3 regions of the Chitinolyticbacter meiyuanensis genome follow, and region 3 is predicted to be linked to each of the others. Evidence: riboswitches for the same ligand, from Rfam matches in the RefSeq annotation. Region 3 holds a riboswitch; each other region holds the start of a gene.
What was found. Region 3 has a riboswitch for thiamine pyrophosphate ahead of FLM21_RS03280 (purine-cytosine permease family protein). Riboswitches for the same ligand answer to the same signal wherever they lie in the genome.
Positions count from the first base shown of each region.

Region 1 (10,351 bases), 530 kb from region 3:
CGCGCCATCGAAATCGCTGCTGGCGTCGAAGGCGTGAAGGACGTGAAGAGCGCGCTGACCGTCAAGGCCGGCTGACCGTAGTGGACCGGGCCTGCCGCGCGCGGGTCTGATCCATCCTCGTCTGAGCAAGGCGGCCACGGGCCGCCTTGCTGATGCCCGGAGCGAGCATGCGCCGCCACGATCCCCATCAGTTCGAGCACCCTCCCGTTGCCCCCCGCCATGCGGCCTGGGGGCGCTTCATTGTCAGTGCCACGCCGAAGCCGCCGTGCGTTGCCCGGCTGTTCCAGGGCCGCGGCTGGCAGACCGCGGTCCACCTGCAGTTCGGCGAAGTGGGTGGATCGCCGGTGATCGGGCGTACCCCGTTCATGTTCGTGCTGCATTTCCATACCGAGGATGGCCCCTGGCAACTCGACGGGCTGGATCTGCCGGCGCCCGTGCGCTGGCCGGCTGGCTGGTCGGGCCACCTGGCTGGCAGCAGCTGGGCGCTGGCTGCGCGACAACCGGATGTGCTCCCCAGCCTGCTGCCGCTGCTGGCAGCGCCGGGCCTGCCGGGTTGCTACAGCCAGCTCACCGTGTACGCGGCACGGCCGTATGGCCTCGTCGACGCGGCGGGCCGCAGTCATCCGGTCTGGTTGCGGCTTGCCGCCTGCCAGACTGCGCATTGGACCGAGGCCGCCGGCATGCAGGCGTGGCACTTTGGCCGGCGGATCGCGCTTGGACACACGCCGCGCTGGCGTTTGCAGGCTGCGGCCGGTGCGGCCCAGCCTGAGCCGCAGGCGCAATGGCAGGATCTGGGCGTGATCGAGCTCGACGACCTGCCCGCGCATGCCGGCCCGCCCGCCTTGCTCGATGCCGCGAGCACCGTGCCGGGCATCGTTGCGCTGTCGCCGGCAGCGGCATTGCCGGGCCGGCAGGTGCTGGCCGGGATGGATGCGCCGGGTCAGCAACGCTTGTTACGCAACATGGCCGCCGGCTTGCGCCGCGTCGCCGAGCGCGAGGTGGTGCTGGCCGTGCTCGAACAGGCGATGGCGCTGGACGCGGGGTTTGGTACCGCCTTGGCGGCCGAGCTCGATTTCGCGCCAGCGCGTCAGCGGCGGGCAGTGCCGGCCTGAATCACCACCAGGCGTGAAAGTGGTGGACCGGGCCGATGCCGTGGCCGACGTCGAGCCGGTCCGCCGCACCGAGCGCTGCCTGCAGGTAGTCGCGCGCTGCGGCCACCGTGGCGGGCCAATCGGCGTGGCGCGGCCGCAGTGCGGCAAGCGCAGCCGATAGCGTGCAGCCGGTGCCGTGGGTGTGGCGGGTGGCGACCCGCACCTTGGCGTAGCGTGTTTCGCCGGCTGGCGTCACCAGCCAGTCGGGGCTTTCCTCGCCGCCCAGGTGCCCCCCTTTCATCAGCACTGCCTGTGCGCCAGCGGCCAGCAAGGCATGGCCCTGTTCGCGCATCTCGGCCTCATTGCTGGCGATGTCGCAGCCGAGCAGGGCGGCGGCTTCGGGCAGGTTGGGCGTGATCAGCGAGGCCAGCGGCAACAGCCGCTCGCGGATCGCAGAGACGGCTTCCGGTGCCAGCAGCGGATGGCCGCCCTTGGCGATCATCACGGTATCCAGCACCACGTGGGTCGGGCGATGGCGGACGAGGCCGTCGGCCACGGCGTGCACGATCTCTGCATTGGCCAGCATGCCGAGCTTGACCGCATCGACGCGGATGTCGGCAAACACCGCATCGAGCTGCGCTGCGACGAAATCCGGTGGCACCGGGTGCACGGCAGTCACGCCCTGGGTGTTCTGCGCGGTCAGCGCGGTCAGCACGCTCATGCCGTAGGCGCGGAGCGCGGAAAAGGTCTTCAGGTCCGCCTGGATGCCGGCGCCGCCGCCCGAATCCGAACCGGCAATGGTGAGGGCGTGGGCGATCATGCGCGGGCTCCTTCGATTTCCTGCAGCAGCGTGGTGGTGGCTGCGGCGATGTCGGCTTGGCCGCAGATGGCTGAAACGACAGCCACGCCGTCGGCACCAGCCGCAATGATGGGTGCCGCGCCGCCTTGCTTGATGCCACCAATGGCAACCACCGGCAGCGGTCTGGCTGCCATCAGCTCGGCGAAATGCGGCAGCCCAATCACCGGCGAGGCGTCGAGCTTGGTGCCGGTGGGGTAGACCGGGCCGACGCCGAGATAATCGGCCAGTGCGGTCGGTGCGTCGGCGAGCTGGGCGGCATTGGATGCCGACAGCCCGACGATCTTGTTCGGCCCGACGAGGCGCCGTACCGCGGCGATGGGCAAATCGGCCTGGCCGACATGGACGCCGGCGGCATCGACGGCCAGCGCGACATCGACGTGATCGTTGATGATCAGCGGCACGCCCAGCGGGTCGAGCACGGCCTTGAGCACGGTGGCGGTTTCCAGCCACAGCCGCTTCTTCCACTTGGGCGCGCGCAGTTGCACCACGGTGGCGCCGCACTCGGCGGCAATGCGGGCGGTGTGGATCATGCCCTCCGGCCCACCACACAGGTCCGGATCGAGCACCAGGTACAGCGACAGGTCCAGCCTCATGGTTGCCACTCCCGCAGCTGTTTGGGGCTGATCTGATAGAGCGCATCGAGGAAGGCCATCTTGAACGAACCCGGGCCGTCGCACGCCGATTCGGCACGTTCGCCGCAGATACCGGCCACCGCGCAGGCGGCGGCCACCGCGTTCAGCCGCTCGGGTGCGTGCGCGGTGAAGGCGGCGACGAGCGCGGAAAGCGCGCAGCCGGTGCCGACCACACGCGTCATGATGGGGTGGCCCCATGGCGTGGCCCAGCTCTGCTCGCCATCGGTGATGTAGTCGGTTTCGCCGGTGACGGCGACGATGGCGCCGGTATCGCGCGCCAGTTGCTCGGCGGCGGCCAGCGCAGTCTGTGAGCCGGTGGTGCTGTCCACGCCGCGGCCCGAGGCGCCAAAGCCCGCCAGCGCCAGGATTTCGGAGGCATTGCCGCGGATGGCCGTGGGCCGCAGCGTGATCAGCTCACGGCAGGCGTCGGTGCGGTAGTCGAGCACGCCGACGGCGACCGGGTCCAGCGTCCAGGGCACGCCGGCGGCGTTGGCGGCAGTCACTGCATCGCGCATCGCGGCGAGCCGTTCGGGGTAGAGCGTGCCGACGTTGACCAGCACGGCGCCGGACAGCGCGGCGAAGGCGGCCGCCTCCTCGCGTGCGACGATCATCGCGGGCGCGGCGCCAACGGCCAGCAGCACGTTGGCGGTGATTTCCTGCACCACCTCGTTGGTAAGCACATGGGTGAGCGGGTGTTCGGTACGCAGCCGCTCCAGTTCGTCGGCGACGATGGCGAGCGGCAGTGTTTGCGGCGTGGTCATGAAGGGCTCCTTGGCACAGGCAAGCCCTCTGGACTTCCCTACGCCGGCATGATCCGGATCAGGTGATGCGGGTGTATCTCAGCCCGCGCCTGGATGAATGGCGGGGCACCCCGAGTCAGGCTGCGATTGTCCGCCCGCACGCGGAAGCGGACAAGCGGTTGGATCAAACTCGCATCAAAACGCCTGCATCGTGTGCAACCCTGATTCAGCCCGCCGTCATGCCGGACTAAACTCGGCGAAACGGGGGCGGCAATATGGGCGATATCTGGCGCGGTCTGATCGAATGGTTCATTCCCGATGGCGTGCGGGCCGAGGCGCTGGCGTACAGCCGTGCCCGCAACGTGGTGGGCGCGGCGCTGCTGGCGGCATTGCTGGTGCCGGTGTTCTCGGTCAACTACTTCAAGCTGGGCCACGCTGCGATGGGCTGGGGCATCCTGGCGGCGGGTGGCGCCATGCTGCTGTCGGCGCTGCTGTTGCGGCTGACCGGCGTGCTGGCGCTGGCGCGCGAATGCCTGATCGCCAGCTTCTACGGCATGGTGGTGTGGATGTGCCTCGTCAACGGCGGCATCGAGTCGTCGTCGGCGCCGTGGTTTTTGCTGCTGCCGGTGGCGGCCACCTTCATCGGCGGCAAGCGCGACGGCGTGTGCTGGAGCGTGCTGAGCCTCGTCGCCATCGTGCTGTTTGCCATGGCCCATGCGCAGGGCTGGGTGCTGCCACGCAGCCCGCTCGGGCCGGAGCACCATGTCGGCCTTGTCACCCGCTCGCTGATCGGGTTGACGCTGGTGATGTTCGCGCTGGGCTGGATGTTCGAAAGTGGCAAGCAGGCGAGCCTCGCGCGGACCGAGCGGGCGCGCGGTGAGGCCGAACAACATCGTGTGGCGATGCAGGCGCTGCTGGCGCAGATCACCGCGGCGGTCGGCACGGCATCGGCGCAGTCGGCACAGATTGCCGGTAGTGCCCGTGCGGTGAACGCCACCATCCACCACCAGGCCTCGCAGGTCGAGCGCATGGCTGACGTGGTGCAAGGTGTGGCAGGCATGAGCCGGGGCAACGCCAGCCTTACCGGCGAGGCCGCGGCAACGGCGGGCGAGGCCGGGCGGCTGGCCGATGATGGGGGCGCAGCCATGCGTGGCACGCGCGATCACCTCGACGACGCGACGCGGGTGGTCGCGCATTCGGCCGAGCGCATCGAGGCACTGGGCCAGCGTAACGACGAGATCGGCCACATCGTGCAGGTGATCCGCGATATTGCCGGGCAGACCAACCTGTTGGCGCTCAATGCCGCGATCGAGGCGGCGCGTGCCGGCGAGGCCGGCCGCGGCTTCGCGGTGGTGGCGGACGAGGTGCGCAAGCTGGCCGAGCGTACCGGCGGTGCTACCCGCGAGATCGAGGGCAAGATCGGCAGCATCGTTGCCGGCACGCGCGATGCGGTCGAGGCGATGCGTAGTGGTGCGGGGTGGCTGCAGCAGAGCAAGGAGAGCGTGGCCGAAGCCGATGCCAGGCTAGCTGCCATCATCACCGCAGCCAGCACGCTGACGGCGCGTACCGGCGAGGTGGCGCACAACGAGGCGGAACAGGCCCGGCATTGCGCCGGCTTGGCGAATGACATCGAGCGGCTGCGGCAGGATCTGGCCGCCGCCCGCGATGCCAGCGACCAGATTGCCCAGGCGGTGGCGACGCTGGATGGATCGATGCAGCAGCTCGATCGGGTGACTCGCCAACATTGAGTGAGTAGACAGCAGAAAGCCGCCCGAGGGCGGCTTTCTGCTTTACCTGCGACGTGGTCAGGCCGCCATGTCCAGCATCAGGCCGTTGAGCCGCTTGACGAAGCCGGCCGGGTCATCCAGCTGGGCACCTTCGGCGAGCAGCGCCTGGTCGAACAGGATCTGCGTCCAGTCGCCAAAACGCACGCCGCCAGTCTCTGCCTTGAGCTTCTTCACCAGCAGGTGATCCGGGTTGATCTCCAGGATGGGCTTGGTGCCTTGCACGTCCTGGCCGACCGATTTGAGCAGTCGTTCCAGGTTGCCACTCATGTCGAAGTTCTCGACCACGAGGCAGGCGGGACTGTCGGTGAGGCGGCTGGTGACGCGCACGTCCTTCACCTTGTCGCCGAGCGCGGTCTTGATCGATTCGACCACGTCCTTCAGTTCCTCGGCGGCTGCTTCCTGCTGCCGCTTCTCCGCCTCGTCGTCGAAGGCCGACAGGTCGAGCTCGCCCTTGGCGACCGACTGCAGCTTCTTCTCCTTGAACTCGGTCAGGCCCGAGATCGTCCACTCGTCCACGCGGTCGGACAGCAGCAGCACCTCGATGCCCTTCTTCTTGAACACTTCCAGGTGCGGACTGTTGCGCGCGGCGGCGTGGGTCTCGGCGGTGATGTAGTAGATCTTGTCCTGGCCTTCCTTCATCCGGCCGATGTAGTCGGCCAGGCTCACGTCCTGCGCGTCGTCCTCGTTGTGGGTGGAGGCGAAGCGCAGCAGGCCAGCGATGCGTTCCTTGTTGGCGGCATCCTCGCCGACGCCTTCCTTCAGCACCTTGCCGAATTCCTTCCAGAATACGGCGTAGTCGTCCTTGCGGTTTTCGCCGAGGTCTTCCAAGAGGCCCAGCACCTTCTTCACGCAGCCGGACTTGATGGTGTCCACATCCTTCGATTGCTGCAGGATCTCGCGCGAGACGTTGAGCGGCAGGTCGTTGGAATCGATCACGCCGCGCACGAAGCGCAGGTACTGCGGCATCAGCTTGTCGTGGTCTTCCAGGATGAACACGCGCTTCACGTAGAGCTTCACGCCGTGGCGGCGATCACGGTCGTACAGATCGAACGGCGCGCGCTTGGGGATGTAGAGCAGCTCGGTGTATTCCTGGCGGCCTTCGATGCGGGCGTGGCTCCACGCCAGCGGCTCGTCGAAATCGTGGGCGACGTGCTTGTAGAATTCCTTGTACTGCTCGTCACTGATGTCGCCCTTGTTGCGGGTCCACAGCGCATTGGCCTGATTCACCGCTTCGAGTTCGTCGCTGGCAATTTCCTTGCCTTCGTCGTCGTACTCGGGCCGCTTCTTCATCAGGATGGGCAGGCTGATGTGGTCCGAATACTTGGTGATGATGGAGCGCAGTCGCCAGTCGTTGAGGAACTCGTCCTCGCCTTCCTTCAGGTGCAGCACGATCTCGGTGCCGCGGCTGGCCTTCTCGACGCTTTCAATGGTGAATTCGCCGTCGCCGGTGGATTCCCAGCGCACGGCGTCGGTTTCGCCAGCGCGGCGAGTGGTCAGCGTGACCTTGTCGGCAATGATGAAGGCCGAGTAGAAGCCGACACCGAACTGGCCGATCAGGTGCGAATCCTTGGCAGAATCACCGGTGAGCTGGCTGAAGAATTCCTTGGTGCCGGAGCGGGCGATGGTGCCGATATTGGCGATCACCTCGTCGCGACGCATGCCGATGCCGTTGTCGACGATGGTGATGGTGCGCGCGTCCTTGTCGAACGACAGCAGGATCTTCAGTTCACCGTCGCCTTCGTACAGCGTGCCGTTGTTGATCGCCTCGAAGCGCAGCTTGTCGCAGGCGTCCGACGCGTTCGAAACCAGTTCGCGCAGGAAGATTTCCTTGTTGGAATACAGCGCGTGGATCATCAGGTGGAGCAGCTGCTTCACCTCGGTCTGGAAGCCCAGGGTTTCCTTGCTCATTGCTCAACAACCTCCAAAACGTGGGGCAGGGGAAGATCGAGCTCGAATAGTGGGGTTGGCGGCAGGGTTTTCAAGTCGCCCCACGCAAAAACGGCGCCCGTAGGCGCCGTTTTTGTTGCAGATCAGCTTGCTCAGAAGCGGGTCTTGAGGCCGGCCATCAGGCGGCCAGTGTTCTCGCCCGGTGCGCCCACATACTCGAACACATTGTTGGTCGGGCCGTAGCTGGCGTTGTCTTCGTTCCAGACATAGCGGCCTTCCACGTAGGCGGTCGATTGCTTGGACAGGCTGTAGTTGTAGCGTGCGGCCATCGATTGGGCGCCGGAATCGCTCACGTCGGCCTTGTCGCCGAGCTGGGCGTAGGTCAGGTAAGCGCCGTGCTTGCCGGCGGTATAGCTGCCCTGGGCAAACCACAGGTCCTGGTCGACCTTGCTCGCACCGGTGGGCGTGTATTCCATCGCCTTGTAGCCGCCGTTTACACCGAAGCCGTTCTGGAATTGATAGCCGGTGGCGACGTACCAGTTTTCACTGTCGAACTCGTTGACGTTGCCGACGGTGATGTCGTCGCTGCCATCGGCGTTCTTGCGATTCTGGTAGGCGCCGTCGACGAAGAAACCGCCTTGGGCGTAGCGTGCGGCCAGATCGTAGCCGTAGTGATCGCTGGTGCCGCTGTCGAGGTCATACAGGCCGGAGAAGCTGAAGCCGCTGAAGTTCGGGCTGTCGTAACGGATGGCGCTGCCCGGACGGTAGTTCTGGCCCAGGCCGTATTCGGAAAGCAGGAACTTGGCGCCGGTGTCACCGTAGCGGTTGTCGAGCGCTTCGAACAGCGGCGACTTCATCTTGCCCAGGCGTACCGTGCCGGCTTCGCTTTCGTAACCGATCCACGCTTCACGACCACCGAAACTGGCCGCGCCGTCGGCATTGTCGCCGCCGTCGCTCAGCAGGTTTTCATTGCTGATGCCTTGTTCGAGGCGCCATTTCACCTTGCCGCCGGCATCGAGCTGGTCGCTGCCACCAATGCCGATGGTGGCGTTGTAGTTCACATGGGACTCGGTCTGGTCGCCCATGTCGTTGACGTTCACGCCACCGTCGAACGAACCATCGATATAGACATCGGCATGGGCGAGGCCGGCGCCGAGCAGCAGGGCGACGGCGATTGGGGTGAGCTTGAGCTTCTTCATGGTCTGGTCTCCTTTGTAGAGCTGGGATGGACAGGCATCTGCCGGCCATTGCTGCGCAGTGTACGGAGGCTGCCTTCCCCTCGGAGTGGACAAGTTACCGAGCGATATCGTGACTTTTTCCGGGAACTTCGTCGATCGTCGCCGTTCATGCGTATGGGATGGCAGCGCGGAAAGCTGCTATAGTGCTGCGAGATATTGCGATGCAGCATTGGAGAGGCGGATGCGCAAGCGGGTGGTGTTCAACCAGAAGGGCGGGGTCGGCAAATCGACCATCGTGGTCAACCTCGCGGCAGCTGCGGCGGCTGCGGGCCAGCGCGTGCTGGTGGTTGACCTCGATCCGCAGGGCAATGCCAGTCACTACCTGCTCGGTGATGCGGCAAAGACGATCAGCCCGGCGCTCGATGCCTTCTTCGATCAGGTACTCAACTTCAGTCTCTATGCCAAGCCGACTGCGGCGTTCGTGCACGCCACGCCGTTCGAGGGGCTGAGCCTGATCGCCTCGCACCCGGCCATTGCCGAGCAGCAGGCCAAGCTCGAGGCGCGCTACAAGATCTACAAGCTCAAGGAGTCGCTGGCCGAGCTTGCCGATGCGTTCGACGAGGTCTGGATCGATACGCCGCCCGCGCTCAACTTCTTTACGCTCTCCGCGCTGATCGCTGCAGACAGCTGCCTGATTCCATTCGACTGCGATGCGTTCTCGCGCGAAGCCTTGCTGGGCCTGCTGGCCCGGGTTGACGAAATCAGGGCCGATCACAATGCCGCGCTCACGGTCGAAGGCATCGTCGTCAACCAGTTCCAGCCACGCGCCAGCCTGCCGCGCCAGCTGGTCGACGAACTGGTGGCGCAGCAGCTGCCGGTGTTGCCGGTTTACCTGTCGAGCTCGGTCAAGGTGCGTGAATCGCACGAGCGGGCCACCCCGCTGGCCTGGCTTGATGCCCGCCACAAGCTCGCGCAGGAATTCGCGGCGCTTTACGCCGCGTTGCCGCAAGCGGTTTGAGTTCGCGCAACGGCACATCATCAAACGCTTTTGCTCGATTCCGGCTAACGCTATAGTGCGTTTAGCAAATGGCGAGGAGAGGTCATGTCGGGGGAGCAAACCAAGGGGCGCGTGCTGGTCGTCGACGACGAGCCGTTCAACCTGGAAATCCTGAGTGAGCATCTCCTCGACGCCGGCTATCTCGTGGAAACCGCTGAAGACGGCGAAATTGCCTGGGATGTACTCGCGCGCGACCAGCATTTCGACGCCATCCTGCTCGACCGCATGATGCCGCGCATGGACGGCATGGCCTTGCTGGCGCGGGTGAAGCAGCAGCCCGAGCTCGCTGAAGTCCCGGTCATCATGCAGACCGCGGTCGGTGCCGCCGAGAATGTGCGCGAAGGCTTGGCTGCAGGCGCCTACTACTACCTGATCAAGCCGTTCCAGCGCGACATGCTGCTGGCCATCATCGCCGCCGCGGTCGGTTCGCGTCGCGAGCGCCAGCAGCTGGAGTCGCAACTGGCGGAGCAGGCCAGCTGCTACCAGCTGCTGCGGCGTGGCGAATTCCATTTCCGCACCCTGCAGGAGGCGCGGCAGCTCACGCTGTTGCTGTCGCAGGCCTGCCCGGAGCCGCAACGTGTGGCGCTGGGATTGTCCGAGCTGCTGGTGAACGCCGTCGAGCACGGCAACCTGGGGATCAGCTACGGCGAGAAGACCCGCCTGCTGCAGCAGGGGCGCTGGCAGGATGAAGTCGAGTCGCGGCTGGCGCATGACGAATTCACCGAGCGCAAGGTGACCGTGCTGTTCAGTCGTGATGAGGCGCTCGCCACCTTCGTCATCACCGACGAGGGCGATGGCTTCGACTGGAAGCCGTTCCTCGAATTCTCGCCGGAGCGCGCTTTCGATCCGCACGGTCGCGGCATCTCGATGGCGCGTATGTTGTCGTTCGATTCGGTCGAATACCAGGGCTGTGGCAACCAGGTGGTGGCCAAGGTCAGGCTGTGCGACTGATCCGGCGCGTCACGGCATGAAAAAAGCCACCGTCACGGTGGCTTTTTTGTTGATGGCCGTTCCCGGTCACGGGCGGATGATTTCGGCCAGCGCCTTCACCAGTGCCTCGCACTCGGCATCGGTGCCGATCGAGATGCGCAGGAACTGGTCGATGCGCGGCAGCTTGAAG
Region 1 is NZ_CP041335.1:1,216,143-1,226,493, forward strand. Features, by position in the region: gene FLM21_RS05925 (BON domain-containing protein) at 1-75, shown strand, start outside; gene FLM21_RS05930 (hypothetical protein) at 168-1,112, shown strand; gene thiD (bifunctional hydroxymethylpyrimidine kinase/phosphomethylpyrimidine kinase) at 1,114-1,911, opposite strand; gene thiE (thiamine phosphate synthase) at 1,908-2,543, opposite strand; gene thiM (hydroxyethylthiazole kinase) at 2,540-3,343, opposite strand; TPP riboswitch at 3,362-3,466, opposite strand; gene FLM21_RS21495 (methyl-accepting chemotaxis protein) at 3,598-5,070, shown strand; gene htpG (molecular chaperone HtpG) at 5,128-7,017, opposite strand; gene FLM21_RS05960 (porin) at 7,149-8,195, opposite strand; gene FLM21_RS05965 (ParA family protein) at 8,416-9,192, shown strand; gene FLM21_RS05970 (response regulator) at 9,277-10,182, shown strand; gene hisC (histidinol-phosphate transaminase) at 10,249-10,351, opposite strand, start outside.
Region 1: it holds a riboswitch for thiamine pyrophosphate, as region 3 does, so the genes downstream of both, thiM (hydroxyethylthiazole kinase) here and FLM21_RS03280 (purine-cytosine permease family protein) in region 3, are expected to answer to the same signal.

Region 2 (10,351 bases), 740 kb from region 3:
GACTTGGGTCAGGCTTCGGCATGGCCCAAAAGTTCGGCTTTTGCCAGCCACTTGTCGCGCTGGACCGGGTCCGATCCGATCACCGGTCCAAAACAGCGACATGGCGGGGGCTGACGGATTCCTGTACCCAGCGCCTGCATCTGCTGGAGTACCGGAGCAGCCTTGCTCCAACGGCGGTGCTGAGCGGTATGTCGCGGGCAGGGCGGTCAGGCTGGCCCTTCGCAGTTGAATCGAGCATGTTCTTGAAATGCCATCGGCGCGGCAAACGCTAGCCCGCCGCATCGACGGCGGCGATCAGGCCTTGTGATAGACCTGGGCGCCCTGCTTCACGAACTCGATCGATTTCACTTCCATGCCCTTCCGCAGCGCTTCGGCCTCGGCGATGCCCTGCTTCTCGGCAAAATCTCGCACGTCCTGGGTGATCTTCATCGAACAGAAGTGCGGGCCGCACATCGAGCAGAAGTGCGCCACCTTGGCACCCTGCTGTGGCAGCGTCTCGTCATGGAATTCACGGGCACGGTCCGGGTCGAGGCCCAGGTTGAACTGGTCTTCCCAGCGGAACTCGAAGCGCGCCTTCGAGAGCGCGTTGTCGCGGATCTGCGCGCCGGGGTGGCCCTTGGCCAGATCGGCCGCGTGGGCGGCGAGCTTGTAGGTGATGATGCCTTCCTTGACGTCATCCTTGTTTGGCAGCCCCAGGTGCTCCTTGGGGGTGACGTAACAAAGCATGGCGGTGCCATACCAGCCGATCTGCGCCGCGCCGATGGCCGAGGTGATGTGGTCGTAGCCGGGGGCGATGTCGGTGGTCAGTGGGCCGAGGGTGTAGAACGGCGCTTCGTCGCACCATTCCAGCTGCAGGTCCATGTTCTCCTTGATCAGCTGCATCGGCACATGGCCGGGGCCTTCGATCATGGTCTGCACGTCGTGTTGCCATGCGATCTGCGTCAGCTCGCCCAGTGTTTTCAGTTCGCCCAACTGCGCGTCGTCGTTCGCATCCCACACCGAGCCGGGGCGCAGGCCATCGCCGAGCGAGAAGCTGACGTCGTAAGCCTTCATGATGTCGCAGATTTCCTCGAAATGCGTGTAGAGGAAGTTCTCCTGATGGTGCGCGAGGCACCACTTGGCCATGATGGAGCCGCCGCGCGAGACGATGCCGGTCATCCGGTTGGCGGTGAGCGGCACGTATCGGAGCAGCACGCCGGCGTGGATGGTGAAGTAATCCACGCCTTGCTCGGCCTGCTCGATCAGCGTGTCGCGGAACAGCGCCCAGGTCAGGTCCTCGGCCTTGCCATCGACCTTCTCCAGCGCCTGGTAGATCGGCACGGTGCCGATCGGCACGGGCGAATTGCGCAGGATCCACTCGCGGGTTTCGTGGATGTTCTTACCGGTGGACAGATCCATGATGGTGTCGGCACCCCAGCGGATTCCCCAAGTCATCTTGTCCACTTCCTCGTTGATCGACGAGGTGACGGCGCTGTTGCCGATATTGCCGTTGATCTTCACCAGGAAATTGCGGCCGATGATCATCGGCTCCAGTTCCGGGTGGTTGATGTTGGCGGGAATGATGGCGCGGCCACGTGCCACTTCCTCGCGCACGAACTCGGGCGTGATCACCGGCGGGATTGCAGCACCGAACGACTGGCCCAGATGCTGGCGCAGCATCATCGTTGCCATCTTCTCGCCCTTGGCTCCCAGCGCGCGCAGCGACTCCATGTACGCTTCGCGTTGCAGGTTCTCGCGGATGGCGATGTATTCCATTTCCGGGGTGATGATGCCGCAGCGCGCGTAGTGCATCTGCGTGACATTGGCGCCGGGCTTGCCGCGGCGCGGCTTGCGCGTGAGCTCGAAGCGCAGCGGGTCGAGGCTGGCGTCCGCCTCGCGCAGGCGGCCATAGTCGCTGGTCAGGCCGGTCAGCAGATCCGTATCACCCCGTTCATCGATCCAGGCTGCGCGGATCGGCGCGAGGCCACGGCGCACATCAATGTGCGCCTGCGGATCGGTGTAGGGGCCGGAACAGTCGTAGACATAGATCGGTGGATTTTGCTCGCCGCCGAAGCTCGTTGGCGTATCGGTCTGGGTGATTTCGCGCATCGGCACGCGGATGTCGGGGCGTGAGCCTTCGACATAGACCTTGCGTGAATTGGGCAAGGGCTGGATCGCAGCTTGGTCGACATGGGCGTCGCTGGCGCGAAATTCGGTGGGCTTGTTCAAGGATAGGCCTCCTGCAAAGTGAGAAGGCGCAGGAGAGGCACACGCCGGCCACGAGCGTGCCGACGGATTCGCTTCCCTACGCCGGTATGAGCCGGATCAGGTGCTGAGGGACTCTCTCATCCGCTGACATACCGAGGAAGGTAAGTAGCGGAACCCCTAGCGAAAACAGAGCTGTCACCGTATAGAAGCTGTGGGATAATGACAAGTTATTTAATTTAACTGTGCCTTTATCGGCTTGTTTTTATTGGGGTTATGTCAGATGGATTGGGAACGCGCGCGCTACTTTCTCGTTGAACAGCAAATCCGCCCGTGGGACGTGCTCGACCAGCAGGTGCTGCAGCGTTTCCTCGATGTGAAGCGCGAGGATTTCGTCCCCGACGACAAGAAAAACCTCGCCTTTGTCGATACCGAACTGCCGCTCGGCAACGGCGCCTGTATGCTCGCCCCCAAGGTTGAAGGCCGCCTGCTGCAGGAAGTGGGCCTCAAGCCGGCTGACCGCGTACTGGTGGTCGGCGCCGGCACCGGCTACCTGATGGCGCTGGCGGCAGGCCTCGCTGCCGAAGTGCACGGCGTGGAGATTGACCCGGCCCTCAAGGCCGCCGCTGAGCAAAACCTGCTGCGCGCCGGCATCAAGAACGCCCATGTCGAACTTGCCGATGGCAGCCATGGCTTCGCCGCCAAGGCGCCGTACGACGTCATTATTGTCACCGCCTCGCTCGATGCCGTGCCGCAGGTACTGAAAGACCAACTTGCCGTTGGTGGCCGCCTGATTGCTGTGGTCGGCAATCTACCGATCATGAGTGCTGTGCTCGAAACGCGCGTGGAAGAGGGCGCGTGGCGCAGCGAGAAGCGGTTTGAGTACAACCTGCCGAGGTTGAATCACCAAAATGATTCTGCTGGCTTCTGGTTTTAATGCAGCTTCTTGATTTAAAAAAATGAAGCGCCCCATTTGGGGCGCTCTTGATTCTAATTGCGAATTGCCTACTTGGCACTGGTTATATGTCTTCTGATAATTTGCAGGGAAAAGCCCAAGAGACGGATATCACGTTGCGGGATATTTTCATACTAATGAATCGATATAGGCATGCGCTAATTGCCTTGCCAATCGTAGCTGGTATTGTGGCTGCTTGCGTGATGTTTACGCTTCCAGATCGCTATACGGCGATACTGAAAATTGCGCCATCGAAGAATGCGCCGGTATACAACTGGGCTCTAAACAACGAGGTATTGGTTGAGCAGGTCGCAAAAAAAATGAACTTGTCGAAGCACTACGGAACTGCTAGCCGTAATGCGACACTGCGAGCCACAAAAAGCCATATTGATGTTGTTCTTAATGCCAAGGATGGCTATCTTGATGTTTCTGCAACTGATGTTAGTCCTGCCTTTGCTGCGCGGCTCGCAAATGTTTTTGGAAAGACGTTGTCGGATAATGTATATACGTTAAGATTATTGGAGATATCGAAGGAACGTTATAATCTCGAACTTAGACGCGAGCTCGCTGCAAAAAACAAAGTAAATGCCGAGAAGTCACTTGAATCCCCTCAACTTGCAGCAGTCATCAAGACCATTTCCGCATCCGAGCAATATGGAATTATTAGTTTGGCTGGAATTCAGGCTGAGGCTACCTTGCAGTCCGGAATCTCCGATCTGGCACAAAACCAGGTCGTAAAAATACAAGATCAGCTATCTAACCTGCAGCGACTTGTAGTCGAGGGTATGAAACAAAAATCCGTAGGGTCTGCTGGGCCTTGGATTGCCACCGTAACGGCCATGCAGGAAAGCGCGTATTGGAGTGCGTTGATTGATCGCCTTGATCGTCGGATTGAATTGGTAAAAGCGCAAGAGCGAGACGAGCTGAAAATCAGTTGGGCTGAAATACCTGACGAAAAATCCGGACCAAAGAGGGTAAAAAATATTCTGTTCGGCATGGTTTGTGGATTATTGCTCGCAATGCTCTATATGCTCGTCTGCGAAATGGTTCAGTATGCACGGAAGAAAGAGTAACAACGAGGGCGTATGAGCATGTGGGTTGTGTATCGTTGAGTGATTTGTTTTTTGCGTTAAGACTGATTTCGTGCTCCTATTAAATCAGCTGCTAAAAATGCTGCGAAATCCCTATTGGATTTTTGATTGACGGTGAGTTTATGAGTATTTTAGACAAAAAAATAGCCGTGGTGGGCCTGGGGTATGTAGGGCTGCCTCTCGCAGTTGAATTCGGTAAAATAAGACCTGTTGTAGGTTTTGATATAAATGAAGCAAGAGTTGCTGAGCTGGCGGCTGGCACGGATAGCACGCTGGAAGTGACGGAGAGCGATTTAAAATACGCAACGCAATTAGAATACAGTAGTAATGTTGCCGACCTCAACGATTGCAGGATTTTCATTGTTACAGTTCCTACCCCAATCGATGGCGTGAACCGCCCGGATTTGACGCCGTTGATCAAGGCTAGCGAGATGGTTGGTCGAGTCCTGAAAGAGGGCTCCTTAGTGATTTACGAATCTACGGTGTATCCTGGCTGCACTGAAGAGGTTTGTGTTCCCATCCTTGAGAAATTGTCTGGGTTGAAATTCAACCAGGATTTCTTTTGCGGGTACAGTCCCGAGCGTGTGAATCCCGGCGATAAGATCAATTCTTTGACCAAAATTAGGAAAATCACCAGTGGCTCCACGCCAGAGATCGCGCAACTGGTCGACCGCTTGTATCAGTCGATTATTACGGCCGGTACGTTTCCCGCCAGTAGCCTCAAAGTGGCAGAAGCAGCAAAGGTAATCGAAAACACCCAGCGAGATCTCAATATCGCTCTTGTGAACGAATTATCTGTAATTTTTTCTCGTTTGGATATTGATACAATAGAGGTTTTGGAGGCCGCAGGGAGTAAATGGAATTTCCTTCCTTTCCGGCCTGGCATGGTCGGCGGGCATTGCATTGGGGTAGATCCTTATTATTTAACTCATAAGGCAGAGGAAGTTGGTTACCACCCGCAAGTAATACTGGCAGGTCGACGGATAAATGACAATATGGCGCGTTACGTAGCGCGCAAGGTCATTCAGCTGATGCTGAAAAATGGCGTGGATGTTGCTCGTAGTACCGTTGGGGTACTGGGGATTACCTTCAAGGAAAATTGCCCCGATATCAGAAATAGCAAGGTTGTCGATTTGATAATTGAGTTGCAAAAATGGGGTGTTAAGGTTGTTGTTGCAGACCCTTGGGCCAACGCATCCGAAGTGTTGCATGAATATGGTATCCAATTAGGTGCTATTGATGAGTTGAATAAGGTTGACTCGCTGGTCGTGGCAGTAGGCCACAATGAATATCGCGAGTTAACGCCAGATGCGCTATTCCAGTGGTGTAACGGTCAGGAGCCCGTGCTCGCGGATGTGAAGGCTCTATATGATCGACATAAGGCTGCTAAAGCGGGTTTTACAGTTTTCCGTTTGTAATTTCTAATTCTTTTTAGAGAAGCCAGATGCTCTATTGCCAGCCTATTTTAGAAAGAAAGATCAGAACTGCGATTGTCGGTTGCGGGCGAATTTCAAAAAACCATTTTGACTCGATTGGGCAGCATTCATCTAATTTGCAGTTGATTGCAGTGTGTGATGTGAATGCGGAAGTACTTGCAGAGCATACAAAAAAATATAATGTGCCTGGATATCGAGATATTAAGGCATTGTTCGAGCATGAGCAGATTGACCTTGTGGTTCTTTGCACGCCTAGTGGGCTCCACCCTGAGCAGGCCATCTTGGCCGCCAGTTACAAGATTCACGTGATGACGGAAAAGCCAATGGCGACGCGTTGGCACGATGGCGTAAGTATGGTCAGAGCCTGCGACCAGGCGGGTGTGCGCCTATTTGTGGTGAAGCAGAACCGTCACAATTCCACTTTGCAGTTACTGAAACGAGCTGTTGAAGAAAGGCGATTCGGCAAGATTCATCTTGTTCATTTGAATGTTTTCTGGTCACGCCCTCAAGCATATTACGATCAAGCTGAATGGAGAGGAACGTGGGAGTTCGATGGTGGAGCTTTCATGAATCAAGCGAGCCACTATGTTGATTTGTTGGACTGGCTAATCGGTCCTGTAGAAAAAGTCCAAGCATTGATGAGTACGACGCGGAATATCGAAGTTGAAGATACCGGCGTGCTCAATGTCAAATGGCGTAGCGGTGCCTTGGGATCCATGAGTGTGACAATGCTGACCTACCCGAGAAACATGGAAGGGAGCATTACGATACTCGGGGAAAAAGGCACCGTCCGAGTTGGCGGCGTAGCGGTCAATGATATTCAGCAGTGGGAATTCGAAGAGTCGAGAGACTACGACTCTGAAATAAATGAGGCAAACTACGCAACTACCTCGGTGTATGGTTTTGGACACCCGCTCTACTACAAGAACGTTGTTGAAGTACTTCGTGGAGAAGCGGAACCTGAAACAGATGGCCGCGAGGGGCTCAAGTCATTAGAGCTATTGATTGCTGCCTATATCTCTGCGCGAGACGGTAAGACGGTTTCACTGCCATTGGAATACTAAACCTGCACTTAGTCGACGTTCACGACTGTTTATTCAAGAGTGTTCAATTATGTCTGGAGGTTCTGTGGCGGATACTATGATTCACCCAACCGCGATAGTGGATGCAGGGGCCAGCGTTGGTGATGGAGTGCGTATTTGGCATTGGACTCATATCTGCGCCCAGGCCAAGATAGGGGATGGCTGCTCCTTTGGACAGAACGTATTCGTTGGTAACGATGTCGTTATTGGTTCTAACTGCAAAGTGCAAAACAACGTAAGTATTTATGACGCGGTGACACTGGAAAACGACGTTTTTTGCGGTCCCAGCATGGTATTTACCAATGTTTATAACCCGAGAAGCGCCGTAAATAGAAGGGGCGAGTATCGTCGTACCTTGGTTCGGCAGGGGGCCACGCTTGGTGCAAATAGCACCGTGGTATGTGGAATTACCATTGGCGCTTATGCCTTTATCGGCGCTGGCGCGGTAGTTAACTCGGATGTGCCGGAATACGCTCTCATGGTCGGCGTGCCGGCACGACAAATTGGGTGGATGGGACGTTTTGGTGAGCGAATTCCGCTGCCTCTGGAGGGCGATGGTGACTATACATGCCCACATACTGGCGACGTATATGCGCTTCGCAGCGGATTAATGGGGTGGATGCCCTCGGCGATGTAAGGATTTTAATTTAATGGATTTTATAGATCTTAAGTCGCAATATCATGCGCTCAAGCAGCAAATCGACGACAGAATTCATCGGGTGCTGAACCACGGCCAATACATTATGGGTCCGGAAGTGCAGGAGCTGGAAGTGGCTCTCGCAACTCTTACGGGCGCTAAGCATTGCGTAACGGTTGCAAGTGGAACCGAGGCATTATTGATTGCATTGATGGCGCTTGATGTCAAGCCTGGTGACGAAGTAATTACTACACCCTTTACCTTCGCTGCTACAATTGAAGTTATCGCATTGTTAGGTGCTCGTCCGATATTTGTTGATATCGAACATGATACCTGCAATATCGATGTCAAGCATATTGAAGCTGCGATCAGTCCCCGAACTAAAGCCATCATTCCTGTCAGTTTATATGGGCAAGTAGCTGACATGGATGAAATCAATGCTGTTGCCAAAAAACACGGTGATATTCCGGTTATTGAAGATGCTGCCCAAAGCTTTGGCGCAACGTACAAAGGTAAAGCAAGCTGTAATTTGTCAACCGTTGGGTGCACCAGCTTTTTCCCGAGTAAGCCGTTAGGGTGCTACGGAGACGGAGGGGCGCTGTTTACCAATGACGATGCTTTAGCGCAGGCATGTCGGGAAATACGTGTGCACGGGCAGAGTAAACGTTACTTCCATACCCGAGTCGGCGTTGGCGGCAGAATGGACACGCTTCAATGTGCTGTTGTACTTGGAAAGCTTGAACGTTTTGGTTGGGAAATCGAACGGCGCAAGCAACTCGGCGACATGTACGCGAGCTTGATTGAAGCGCATTGTGCCAATACCGTAGGCCTATTAACCGTTCGCGATGATCGCGAATGCATTTGGGCGCAGTACACGGTGATGGTAGCGCAGCGTGAGCATATCCAATCGGCTCTTAAGACTGCTGGTATACCGACGGCAATCCACTATCCAAGACCGATGCATCAGCAACCAGCCTATTTTGATCCGGCGCAGGCGAGTTTTCCTATTGCTGAAACCATAGCAGGGAAGGTGATGAGCCTTCCAATGAGTCCTGATCTTACTCAGGACGATATGACTCGCGTGGTCTTGGAGTTAGCGAAGGCTGCTCGGTCAATACCCGCTGCTACTTGAGTAGCGTTATGAATTCGACAAGGAGGTCGGTTGGCAATGCAGCTATTTACCTGTTTGCCAATTTGCTGAATGCGGTGGTGCAGTTCGGGCTTATCCCGATTGTAACCAGAGCAATGGGGCCTGCGAATTATGGACTTGCTGCACTTTACTTGGTTGCAGTTTCGATACTGGTGCCAATGGTGGGGCTCAGCTTGCACGGGCTGATTTCTGTCCGTTACTTTACTCAATCCAAAGCAGATTTGGCTCGATTGATAGGGATTGTTCTCGTTGTAAATGTTGGTCTGGCGGTAGGTATTCTATTTTTGAATGAAGTATTAGGACGGTATTTGGTGCCCGGCGTTTTAAGCCAAGGCTGGATCCGTTTGGCTGTGGCTGCGGCGTTCGTTCAATCATTTGTATTTGTGGGGCTTGCGCTTCTTCAGGCACAAGAACAGGCAAGGATTTATGCTGTTGTTCAGGTTGGTGCATCATTGGCGGTGGCCTTGGCCACCCTTGCATTTTTACAACTTCTGAATGGCAGTTGGACTGCTCGTGCGTGGGGCCATTTTCTGGGATACCTGGGGGCTGCTGGCATCACGTTGGCGATATTGACTCGGTCTGGATATTTGTCAGTTAAATGGAGTCGGTATGGTGAGTTGGTTCGGGATTGCTTGTCATTTGGGGTCCCTTTATTGCCACATGCATTGGGCGCGATCGCGATCGCATCTGCAGGGCAAATTTTTATTGCCCATCAGCTCGGTCCAAGTGATGTTGCATATTATGCGTTAGGGCTTCAATTCGGGGCGGCTTTCGGGCTGCTTGCTGATGCATTTGTGAAAGCCTATGGGCCCTGGTTGTATAGAAAATTGGCTGAAGATAGCGTTATGTCCAAACAGCAAGTTGTAAAGGGTATATACGGCGCGTTTGTTTTCTTTCCGGCCGCAGCGATATTATTTTGGTTTTTTTTGAATATAATATTTACAGATGTGGTAGGTTCAGGCTTTGAAAAGGCTAGAGTCGTGTTGCCTTATTTTTGTGCTGCCGGTAGTGCTCTGGGCATGTACTATGCCATTGCCAATTTATATTTCTTTAGCAGCCAAAATGGCAAACTCGCGACCATCACTTTATGCTCCGGTGGATTGAGTTTGCTTGCCATGTATTTTTTTTGCACGCGATGGGGATTGGAAGGTGTAGCGATAGGATACCTTATTGGTCAGGCAAGTCTTTTTTTGTTGGCTTGGGTTGTGAGTTGGCGCGTCTATCCTCTTCCTTGGGGGTGCGTATTTCGTTTGCATGGCGAGGTCTAAATGTCCACGCTAATTACAAGCAGGTAATTAGTCTGACGCTGCTTTTGTGAGTTTCTTCAAAGGCCTGTTGGTGCAGATAATGTGGTTTTATTGATTCGATGAGTGGAGTGAATAGTGGATATGATCGATGCAATGGATGGTCTGCCGGATTGGCGCCGGACGCTGCTCGGCTTGGGGTCTACCATCGAAGACGCAATTCGTTGCTTGGATCAGTCAGGGTTGCAAATAGTGCTTGTGATCGACACTGATCTACGGCTTATCGGCACGTTGACTGACGGTGATATTCGTAGAGCGATGCTGCGGGGAATGGGCCTGACTAGTGCTGTCGATAGTATTTTCCACAAGCAACCCTTGGTTGCGCCTTTGGAGATGGGTCGGGAACTGGTGCTGCAGTTGATGCAGATCAATCGAATCCATCAATTGCCGGTTGTTGATGCCAATCATCATGTCGTTGGGCTACATATTTGGGATGAAATCCTGACGCCCGCAGGGCGATCCAATTTAATGGTAGTCATGGCTGGAGGGAAGGGGACCCGCCTGCGGCCTCA
Region 2 is NZ_CP041335.1:4,275,418-4,285,768, reverse strand. Features, by position in the region: gene thiC (phosphomethylpyrimidine synthase ThiC) at 295-2,154, opposite strand; TPP riboswitch at 2,265-2,376, opposite strand; gene FLM21_RS20495 (protein-L-isoaspartate O-methyltransferase family protein) at 2,468-3,121, shown strand; gene FLM21_RS20490 (GumC domain-containing protein) at 3,208-4,212, shown strand; gene FLM21_RS20485 (nucleotide sugar dehydrogenase) at 4,353-5,648, shown strand; gene FLM21_RS20480 (Gfo/Idh/MocA family protein) at 5,675-6,730, shown strand; gene FLM21_RS20475 (acyltransferase) at 6,807-7,385, shown strand; gene FLM21_RS20470 (DegT/DnrJ/EryC1/StrS family aminotransferase) at 7,399-8,517, shown strand; gene FLM21_RS20465 (lipopolysaccharide biosynthesis protein) at 8,526-9,803, shown strand; gene FLM21_RS20460 (nucleotidyltransferase family protein) at 9,924-10,351, shown strand, end outside.
Region 2: it holds a riboswitch for thiamine pyrophosphate, as region 3 does, so the genes downstream of both, thiC (phosphomethylpyrimidine synthase ThiC) here and FLM21_RS03280 (purine-cytosine permease family protein) in region 3, are expected to answer to the same signal.

Region 3 (10,351 bases):
AGCGCCGGCCATAGAGCCGTGCCACGTCGTTGACGATAAAGCCGAAGCGGCGGGAGAAATCCGGTGTTTTCATAGCCGAGATTATTATAAACATGATTATTAAATGCAAGCGCCTCTGGCCGGACATGGTCGTCAAGCAACTGCCGACATCGCCCAAGGAGTTGCGCAAAAATCAGCACTGCGGGTTTCAATAGCGGCAAGTTGTTATATCAATCAAATTACAAAGTATTTTCAGCAATAAAGACGGGTCTTTATATTGGCTCCGGTGATTTCATTGCGCCGTGCGCGCCGGAGTGTATGTCCATGACTCGTGTCGTCCTGCTTGCCGGCAGCCCCAGCCAGCGCTCCCGCTCCAGCACGCTGCTGCATCGCGCCAGTGCCCTGCTCGCCAGCTACGGCGTAGAAACGCAGTCGTTCGCGCTGACCGACTTCCCCAGCGACGACCTGATCTATGCGCGCTGGGACAGCCCAGCGGTGCGCCGCTTCAATGAAACGCTGGCCGCGGCCGACGGCCTCGTCGTCGCCACGCCGGTCTACAAGGCGGCCTACGGCGGTGCGGTCAAGGCCGTGCTCGACCTCCTGCCCGAGCGCGCGCTGGAACAGAAAGCGGCACTGGCGCTGGCCACCGGCGGCAGCCCCGGCCACCTGCTGGCAGTCGACTACGCGCTGCAACCGGTGCTCTCCGCCTTGAAAGCCCGCCACATCGTCGGCGGCGTCTACGCCACCGACCGCGATTTCACGCCGCAGGAAGACGGCAGCTACCAGGTGGGCGAGGACATCGACACCCGGCTGCACCACGCCATCGGCCGCCTGATCGCCCATCTACCGAACCCGGGCAGCGTCGAGCTGCATCCGGAAGCGCTGTCGCGGCAGGTGGCCGCGGCGCGCATCAGCATCTGACCCGCCATACCAAGACCGAGGAGCCCTGCCCATGTTGTCCCGACTGATCAAACCCCTGCTGCTTGCCGCCGCGATCAGCGTTGCCACCGGCGCCGCCGCAGAAGAACTGCGCGTCGGCTTCCAGAAATACGGCACGCTGACCGTGCTCAAGGCACGCGGCACGCTGGAAACCCGCCTGAAGCCGCTGGGCTTCACCGTACGCTGGGTGGAATTCCCCGCCGGCCCGCAATTGCTGGAAGGCCTCAACGTGGGCGCCATCGATTTCGGCACCACCGGCGAAGCGCCGCCCATCTTCGCCCAAGCCGCCGGCGCCAACCTGGTCTATGTCGGCAACGAGCCGCCGGCACCGATCTCCGAAGCCATCGTCATCCCCAAGGATTCGCCGATCAAGTCGGTGAAGGAGCTCAAGGGCAAGAAGGTGGTGCTGAACAAGGGCTCCAACGTGCATTACCTCTTGGTGAAGGCGCTGGAGGAAGCCGGCCTCAAGTGGACCGACATCACCCCCGTCTACCTGCCGCCGGCTGACGCACGCGCCGCGTTCGAGCGCGGTTCGGTCGACGCCTGGGTGATCTGGGACCCGTTCCTCGCCGCCGCCGAGAAGCAGCTGGGTGCCCGCACGCTGCGCGATGGCAAGGGCCTCGTTGCCAACCACCAGTTCTTCCTCGCCGCCCGCCCCTTTGCCGAGAAGAACCCCAAGGTGCTGGCCGCCGTGCTCGACGAGCTCGACAAGACCGACGAGTGGGCCGCAAAGAACCAGGCCGAAGTGGTGAAGGAAATCGCGCCGCTGTTGGGCCTGCCGACCGACATCGTGCAGCTGGCCGTTGCCCGCTACAGCTACGGCGTGGTGCCGGTAACCGCCAAGGTGGCCGACGCCCAGCAGAAGATCGCCGACGTGTTCCATGAGCTCAAGCTGATCCCGAAGCCGATCAAGGTGAAGGACGCGCTGGTCTCGCAGAAATAAGGATCACGCCATGAAGCGCCTCCTCGCTCCCTTGCTGGCCGTCGCGCTCGTCGCTGCCAGTGCCCATGCCACCGAAGTACGCATCGGCTACCAGAAAAGCTCGCTCAACCTGATCGTGCTGAAAAGCCGGGGCATCCTGGAAAAGCGACTGGCCGAGGGCGGCCACACGGTGAAGTGGCACGAGTTCGCCGCCGGCCCGCAATTGCTGGAGGCGCTGGCCGCCGGTTCGGTCGACGTGGGCATGACCGGCGATACCCCGCCGATCTTCGCCCAGTCCGCCGGCTCGCCACTGGTCTACGTCGGCTTCGAGCCGCCCAAGCCACAGGCCTCGGCCATCCTGGTGCCGAGCGATTCGCCGATCAAGAAGCTCGCCGAGCTCAAGGGCAAGCGTGTGGCACTGCAAAAGGGATCGAGCGCGCATTACCTCTTGGTGCGTGCGCTCGACAAGGCCGGTCTCAAGTGGGAAGACATCCAGCCCGCCTACCTGACCCCGGCCGAGGCGCGCGCCGCGTTCGAGCGCGGCTCGATTGACGCCTGGGCGATCTGGGATCCGTTCTACGCCGCCGCCGAGAAAACGGTGAAGCCACGCGTGCTGACCACGGGCGAAGGCCTGTCGGCCAACCAGTCGTTCTATCTCGCCGCGCGACCGTTCGCGAGCAAGGAAACCAAGTTGCTGCAGATCGTGTTCGACGCGCTGACCGACAACGACGACTTCCTGGAAAAGCAGCCGGCCGAGGCGGCGCAGGTGCTGTCCCGCTCCGTCGGCCTTGATGTGCCCACCTTCGAACGGGTGATCGAGCGCCGCCCCAGCTTCAAGGTCACCTGGCTCACGCCGCAGGTGGTGGCCGAACAACAACGCATCGCCGACCGCTTCGCCGAGCTCAAGCTCATCCCGAAGCCGGTCGCCGTGAAGGACATCGTCTGGCAACCGTGATCCGCTCCGCTTCCCCCGGCGACTTATCGCTAGCAAGCGGATCACCTCAAAGCGAACCACATCAATAGCCACACGCAAAACCCAGCGCAGCGGTGCTGGCAAGGCGTACGAAGCGTCCTGTATTGCGATAAACCGGACTTCCTTCGGTCGTAGACAGTACAAGTCGTACGGCAAGCGAGTACAACGCCGCCAGCTTCGGTTTTGTGTATGGCGAACAAGGATAACGATCATGAAACTGTTCTGGTTCCTCCCCACCCACGGCGACGGCCGCTACCTCGGTACCCAGCATGGTGCCCGCACCGTCGATCACCGCTATCTCGCGCAGATCGCCCAGGCAGCCGACCGCCTTGGTTTCGAGGGCGTGCTGATTCCCACCGGCCGCTCTTGCGAGGATTCCTGGGTAGTGGCCGCCTCGCTCGCGCCGTTGACCGAACGGCTGAAGTTCCTGGTGGCGATCCGCCCCGGCATCATTTCGCCCACGGTCTCGGCCCGCCAGGCCGCCACGCTCGATCGCATCTCGAACGGCCGCCTGCTAATCAACGTGGTGACCGGCGGCGACCCGGACGAGCAGCACGGCGACGGCAGCTTCCTCACCCACGCCGAGCGCTATGAAGTGACCGACGAGTTCCTGCGCATCTGGCGCGGCGTGCTCTCCGGTGAGGCTGTCGATTTCGAAGGCAAGCACCTCACGGTGAAGAACGCCAAGACGCTGTTCCCGCCGGTGCAGCAGCCATATCCGCCACTGTGGTTTGGCGGTTCGTCCGAGCCTGCCAAGGCGCTGGCTGCCGAGCAGGTCGACGTCTACCTCACCTGGGGCGAGCCACCGGCCGCTGTCGCCGAGAAGATCCGCGAAGTGCGCGAACTCGCCGCGGCGCAGGGCCGCACGGTGAAGTTCGGCATCCGCCTGCACATCATCGTGCGCGAAACCAGCGAGGAAGCGTGGAAGGCGGCCGACGCGCTGATCCAGTACGTAACCGACGACACCATCGCCGCCGCGCAGAAGGCCTTCGCACGCTTCGATTCGGAAGGCCAGCGCCGCATGGCCGAGCTGCACGGCGGCCGCCGTGACCAACTCGAAATCCACCCCAACCTGTGGGCTGGCGTCGGCTTGGTGCGCGGTGGCGCGGGCACGGCCCTGGTCGGCAGCGCCGAGGAAGTGGCGGCGCTGGTAAAGGAATACCACGCGCTCGGCATCGAGACCTTCATTCTCTCGGGCTACCCGCACCTGGAGGAATCGTATCGCGTGGCCGAGCTGCTGTTCCCGCTGCTGCCGCTCGATCATGTGCCGCCGCCGCAGAAGCAGAACCTGACCGGCCCGTTCGGCGAGGTGATCGCCAACGATATCGTGCCGGCTGCGCGCCAACCCGCGCCGGTTGCTTGAGGGCAGTGTGATGAGCATTGCCAACACCCTCTACAAGCGACTGGCGCCTTGGGCGGTGCCCGTGCTGCTGATCGCCGGCTGGCAGTGGGCGGCCGTGGCCGGCCTGATCGGCAGCCGCATCCTGCCGCCGCCGTTCGACGTGCTGAAGGCCGGCGTGACGCTCGCACAATCGGGCGAGCTGTGGACCCATCTCAAGATCAGCTTCTGGCGCGCCACCATCGGCTTTGCCATCGGCGGGGGCCTTGGGCTGCTGCTGGGGCTGATCACCGGCCTGTCGCGCCGTGGCGAGCTACTGCTCGATACCAGCGTGCAGATGATCCGCAACATCCCGCCGCTGGCGCTGATCCCGCTGGTGATCCTGTGGTTCGGCATCGACGAGGGCGCCAAGCTGTTCCTGGTCGCCTTCGGCACGCTGTTCCCGGTCTACATCAACACCTATCACGGCATCAAATCAGTGGACACTGGCCTCGTCGAAATGGCCAGGAGCTATGGCGTGAAAGGCTGGCCACTGTTCCGCGACGTGATCCTGCCGGGTGCGCTGCCCAGCATCCTCGTCGGCGTGCGCTTCGCCATCGGCTTTGCCTGGATCCTGCTGATCGTGGCCGAGACCATTTCGGCGAGTTCCGGCATCGGCTACCTCGCGATGAATGCACGCGAATTCCTGCAGACCGACATCGTGGTGCTCGCCATCCTGCTGTACGCGCTGCTCGGCAAGGCCAGCGATGTGCTGGCCCGCCAGCTGGAACGCGTCTGGCTGCGCTGGCACCCGGCCTACCAAGGATGAACGCCATGACCCAGACCACGCTTCAACCCGGCCTTGGCGTCGCGCTCGCCATCCGTGGGCTCGCGCGCCGCTTCGGCACGCAGACCGTGCTGCACGACCTCGATCTCGACATCGCTGCCGGTGAGTTCGTCGCCATCGTCGGCCGCTCCGGCTGCGGCAAATCGACGCTGCTGCGGCTGATCGCCCAGCTCGACACCGCCAGTGGCGGCGTCATCCACGCCGATGGCGCACCGCTGGCCCGCTCCGGCATCGATACCCGGCTGATGTTCCAGGATGCACGGCTGCTACCGTGGAAGACGGTGCTGGCCAACGTCGGCCTTGGCCTTACCGGCAACTGGCAGGCCAAGGCACGCGACGCGCTGGCCGAAGTCGGCCTCGCCGAGCACGCCGACAAGTGGCCGAGCCAGCTTTCCGGCGGCCAGCGGCAACGCGTGGCGCTGGCGCGCGCGCTGATCCACCAGCCACAGCTATTGCTGCTCGACGAGCCGCTGGGCGCGCTCGATGCCCTGACCCGCATCGAGATGCAGCAGCTGATCGAACGCATCTGGCAGCACCACCGCTTCACCGTGCTGCTGGTGACGCACGACGTGCAGGAGGCCGTTGCCCTCGCCGACCGGGTGATCCTGATCGAGCAGGGTCGCATCGGTCTCGATACCCCCGTGGCGCTGTCGCGCCCGCGCACCCGTGGCGCCGCCACCTTTGCCACATTGGAAGAAAGCATCCTCAACCGCGTGCTGCAGCAACCCGAAGGCCAGCCTGCCGCCGCACCCGTCGAACCTGCCATCGCCCCCGGCGCTCTGCGCTGGGCGCTCTGACCTCACCACCAGGAGCAACACCATGAGCATCAAGTCGATCAACGTACGCAACCAGTTCCGCGGCACCATCCAGGAAATCATCGAAGGCCCGGTGGTCTCCGAAGTCGATGTGGCCACGCCCGCCGGCATCGTCACCTCGGTGATCACCACGCGCTCGGTCAAGGAGCTCGATCTGAAGCCGGGCAGCGAGGTGATCGCCTTCGTCAAATCGACCGAAGTCTCGATCGCCACGCTATAGTTTGCTCGCCACCAAACAAAGAACCCGGACACATCCGGGTTCTTTGTTAGCCGCTGCACCGATCACTCGGCGGGCGGGTGAGAACCGGTCGCTACGCCGGTTGCAGCCGGCGTGCTGCCACGCCGGACAAGGCCAGCTGCAGGCAGAACGCCGTGGCCAGTGACGGCAACGAGGCGCCGATGTCGCCGGCGGCGCGGCTCACCAGCTGGTACACCGCAATGCCGGCCAGCCAGGCAATCAGTGCCGGCCATGCCACGGCGCGGCCATCCGGCTGCTTGGCATGCAGGCCGTGGTGCGCGATCACCACGCCGAACAGTGGCACGAACACCGAACCGATCATCAGCAGGAACCCTTCGTAGTCGTGGATCGGCACGAAGCAGGCGAGCGCCGTGGCCAGTACCGCCAGCACCGGGCCCAGCCGGCGCAGGGGAAGCCATGGCGCAAGGCTGTGCGTGGACACGGAGCCCGAATACAGGTCGCCATAGGCATTGTCGATTTCGTCGCACAGCACCAGCGCCAGCGCGATGGCGCCGCCGCTGGCGAGCAGGATGGTCGCCATCATCTCGCCGCCCGGATGCAGCATGGCGATCAGCACGCCGAGCGACAGGCACCAGGTGTTGGCCAGCAGATAACCGACAGCAATGCCGCCGGCCGCGCCGCGACTGCTCTTGCCGTAGCGGCTGTAGTCGGCCACCAGCGGCAGCCAGCTGATTGGCATCGCAATCGCCAGATCGACCGCCGCGCCAAAGCCCATGACACCGGTGCCGGCGCGCGCGAACAGCACGTCCCAGCCGGTACGCGATGCTTCACCGAGGAACTGCCAGGTGAGCCAGCCCAGCGCCAGCACCATCAAGGGCAGGCCGATGTGGCGCACCAGCTTGCGCACCACGCCAACCATGGAGAGGGAAAGCAGCGCAAACAGGATGGCGCCGACGAACACCGTGGTCGCCAGCGGCGCCGTCACGCCCCATTGCTGTTTGGCGATGGCGCCGATGCCATCGCGCAGCACCACGATCTCGAATACCGCCCAGCCCATCAGCTGCAACACATTGGCCGACACCGGCAGCGCCGCCAGCTTGCTGCCGAGCGCGCCATGGATCAGCCCGGCGCTCGCCAGGCCCGATTGCGCGCCCAGCCGGCCCACCCACGCCAGCAGCGCCACCCCCACCAGCGAGCCCAGCGCGATGGCGGACAGCGCCTCGGCAAACGACAGCGCCGGCACGAGGAAGGTGCCGAGCTGGATCACCAAGAGGCCGACGCCGAGGCTGCCCCACAACGTGAGATGATCTAGGAAGCCGAAGCGGCGCTCGGCGGCAGGAATCGCGCTGAGCGCGGAATTGACGGGTTGGGACATGGCCTATCCAAGCAGGATGCAAAACGGATCGGCCAGGAAGAGGTGTTCAACGACGCACACGGGCTTCCCTACGCTGGCACGACCCAGATCAGGTTCAACGGGTCGGCGCCCTGCGCCTCTCAGCCGCGACTGCGGCCCCCCGAGCGGGATGAACCTTGGCATGCATGGCAAGGCCGGTCAAGCCGCAGCGCGCCTGAATTTGCTGACCGTCAAAGTCAGTCTGTAGCGACGGCCAGCCTTATTCCGCTGCGCCATACACATCGAATTTTATAGTCTTTGGCGAGATATCAAGCGCGGCGATAATCGGCAGGTCCTACTTTCCGGAACCCATCATGATCAAGCGTGCCTCCGCCCTGCTCGTCGCCCTTGCGCTCGTCGCCCAACCGGCCCTCGCCGACGTGACGTTGCTCAACGTTTCTTACGACGTGATGCGCGACTTCTACAAGGACTACAACCCGGTCTTCGCCAAATATTACGAAGCCAAGTTCAAGGACAAGGTCACCATCCAGCAATCGCACGGTGGCTCGTCCAAGCAGGCGCGCTCGGTGATCGACGGGCTGGAAGCGGACGTGGTGACGATGAACCAGAGCCTCGATATCGACGCCATCGTCGACAAGGGCAAGCAGGTGAACGCGGGCTGGGAGAAGAAGCTGCCGAACGAGGCCTCGCCGTTCTCCAGCCTGCAGGTGCTGATCGTGCGCAAGGGCAACCCCAAGGCTATCCGCGACTGGAACGACCTGGTGAAGCCGGGTGTACAGATCATCGTGCCCAACCCCAAGACCAGCGGCAACGGTCGCTACACCTACCTCGCGGCCTGGGGCTATGCCGCCAAGCTGCCGGGCGGCAACGATGCCAAGGCGCGCGATTTCGTGACCGCACTGTTCAAGAACGTGCCGGTGCTCGATTCGGGTGGCCGTGCCGCCACCACCACCTTCATGCAGCGCCAGATCGGCGATGTGCTGATCACCTTCGAGAACGAGGCCGAGATGATCGCCCGCGAATTCGGCCGTGGCGGCTTCGAGGTGGTCTACCCGTCGATCTCGATCGATGCCGACCTGCCGGTGGCCGTGGTCGACAAGGTGGTCGACAAGAAGGGTACCCGCAAGGCGGCTGAGGAATACCTGAAGTACCTGTGGAGCCCGGAAGGCCAGACCGTGGCCGCGCAGAACTACCTGCGCCCGCGTGATGCAGGCGTTGCCGCCAAGTTCGCCAAGCAGTTCCCAGCCGTGAAGCTCTTCACCGTCGCCGACTTCGGTGGTTGGGCCAAGGCCCAGAAGACTCACTTCGACGACGGCGGCATCTACGACCAGATCGCGGCCAAGGTCGCCGGCAAGTAAGCCTACCGGGCAAGGCGCGAGCCCCCACTCGCGCCGCCCTGCTTCACACCGCATTCATAACGACAAGCTTTTCCGCCTGGAGTCCCCATGGCTTTCAAACAACACAGCGTGCTGCCGGGCTTTGGCCTGTCACTGGGCTACACGCTGCTCTATCTCTCCATCATCGTGCTGTTGCCCTTGACGGCGCTGGTGGTCAAGTCCTCGGATTTGACCTGGACGGCGTTCTGGGCAGCGGTGGCCGATCCACGGGTGGTCGCCACCTACAAGGTGACCTTCGGCGCCTCCGCGATTGCCGCCACGCTCAACCTGTTCGCCGGCCTGCTGCTGGCCTGGGTGCTGGTGCGCTATCCCTTCCCCGGCAAGCGGCTGATCGATGCGCTGGTCGACCTGCCGTTCGCGTTGCCCACCGCCGTGGCCGGCATCGCGCTCGCCACGCTGTATGCCCCCAATGGCTGGCTCGGCCAATACCTCGATCCGCTCGGCATCAAGGTGGCGTTCACGCCGCTGGGTATCGTGGTGGCGCTGACCTTCGTCACGCTGCCCTTCGTGGTACGCACGGTGCAGCCGGTGCTGGAAGATCTGGAGCACGAGCTGGAGGAAGCCGCGGCCAGCCTCGGTGCCACCCGCTGGCAGATCTTCTGGAAGGTGATCCTGCCGATGCTGCTGCCGGCGCTGCTCACCGGCTTCGCGCTGGCCTTCGCCCGTGCCGTCGGCGAATACGGCTCGGTGATCTTCATCGCCGGCAACATGCCCTTCGTATCCGAGATCACGCCGCTGATGATCATCTCCAAACTGGAGCAGTACGACTACCTGGGCGCCACCGCCATCGCCGTGGTGATGCTGGTGGTGTCGTTCGCGCTGCTGTTCATCATCAACGGCCTGCAGTGGTGGTCGGCCAAGCGCCTGGGCAGGAGGAAATAACATGGCTGGTGCCATCAACAATACCCCGCGCTCCATCGTGACCACCGAGTCACGACCGGTGCGCTATCTCCTGACCGGCCTCGCACTGCTGTTCGTCGGCCTGTTCCTGGTGATCCCGCTGGTGTCGGTGTTCGTCGAAGCACTGCGCCAGGGCTGGAATCTCTACCTGGCGGCCCTCGTCGAGCCCGATGCCCTGTCCGCGATCAAGCTCACGTTGCTGGTCGCCGTGATCGCCGTGCCGCTGAATCTGGTGTTCGGCGTGGCCGCCGCCTGGGCCATCGCCAAATTCGAGTTCCGCGGCAAGAGCCTGTTGATCACGCTGATCGACCTGCCGTTCTCGGTCTCCCCGGTGGTCGCCGGCCTGATCTACGTGCTGCTGTTTGGCGCGCAGGGCTGGTGGGGGCCGTGGCTGTCCGACCACAACGTGAAGGTCATCTTCGCCGTGCCCGGCATCGTGCTCGCCACCGTGTTCGTTACCTTCCCCTTCGTCGCTCGCGAGCTGATCCCGCTGATGGAAGCGCAAGGCAGCGACGAGGAACAGGCCGCCATGGTGCTCGGCGCCTCGGGCTGGCAGACGTTCTGGCGGGTGACGCTGCCCAACATCAAGTGGGGCCTGCTCTACGGCGTGATCCTCGCCAACGCCCGCGCCATGGGCGAGTTCGGCGCGGTGTCGGTGGTGTCCGGCCATATCCGCGGCCTGACCAACACGGTGCCGCTGCACGTCGA
Region 3 is NZ_CP041335.1:689,254-699,604, reverse strand. Features, by position in the region: gene FLM21_RS03320 (MarR family winged helix-turn-helix transcriptional regulator) at 1-73, opposite strand, end outside; gene FLM21_RS20725 (hypothetical protein) at 104-241, shown strand; gene ssuE (NADPH-dependent FMN reductase) at 304-900, shown strand; gene FLM21_RS03310 (sulfonate ABC transporter substrate-binding protein) at 932-1,861, shown strand; gene FLM21_RS03305 (sulfonate ABC transporter substrate-binding protein) at 1,872-2,795, shown strand; gene ssuD (FMNH2-dependent alkanesulfonate monooxygenase) at 3,025-4,176, shown strand; gene ssuC (aliphatic sulfonate ABC transporter permease SsuC) at 4,187-4,960, shown strand; gene FLM21_RS03290 (ATP-binding cassette domain-containing protein) at 4,966-5,775, shown strand; gene FLM21_RS03285 (TOBE domain-containing protein) at 5,798-6,013, shown strand; gene FLM21_RS03280 (purine-cytosine permease family protein) at 6,105-7,367, opposite strand; TPP riboswitch at 7,416-7,519, opposite strand; gene FLM21_RS03275 (sulfate ABC transporter substrate-binding protein) at 7,700-8,704, shown strand; gene cysT (sulfate ABC transporter permease subunit CysT) at 8,792-9,625, shown strand; gene cysW (sulfate ABC transporter permease subunit CysW) at 9,627-10,351, shown strand, end outside.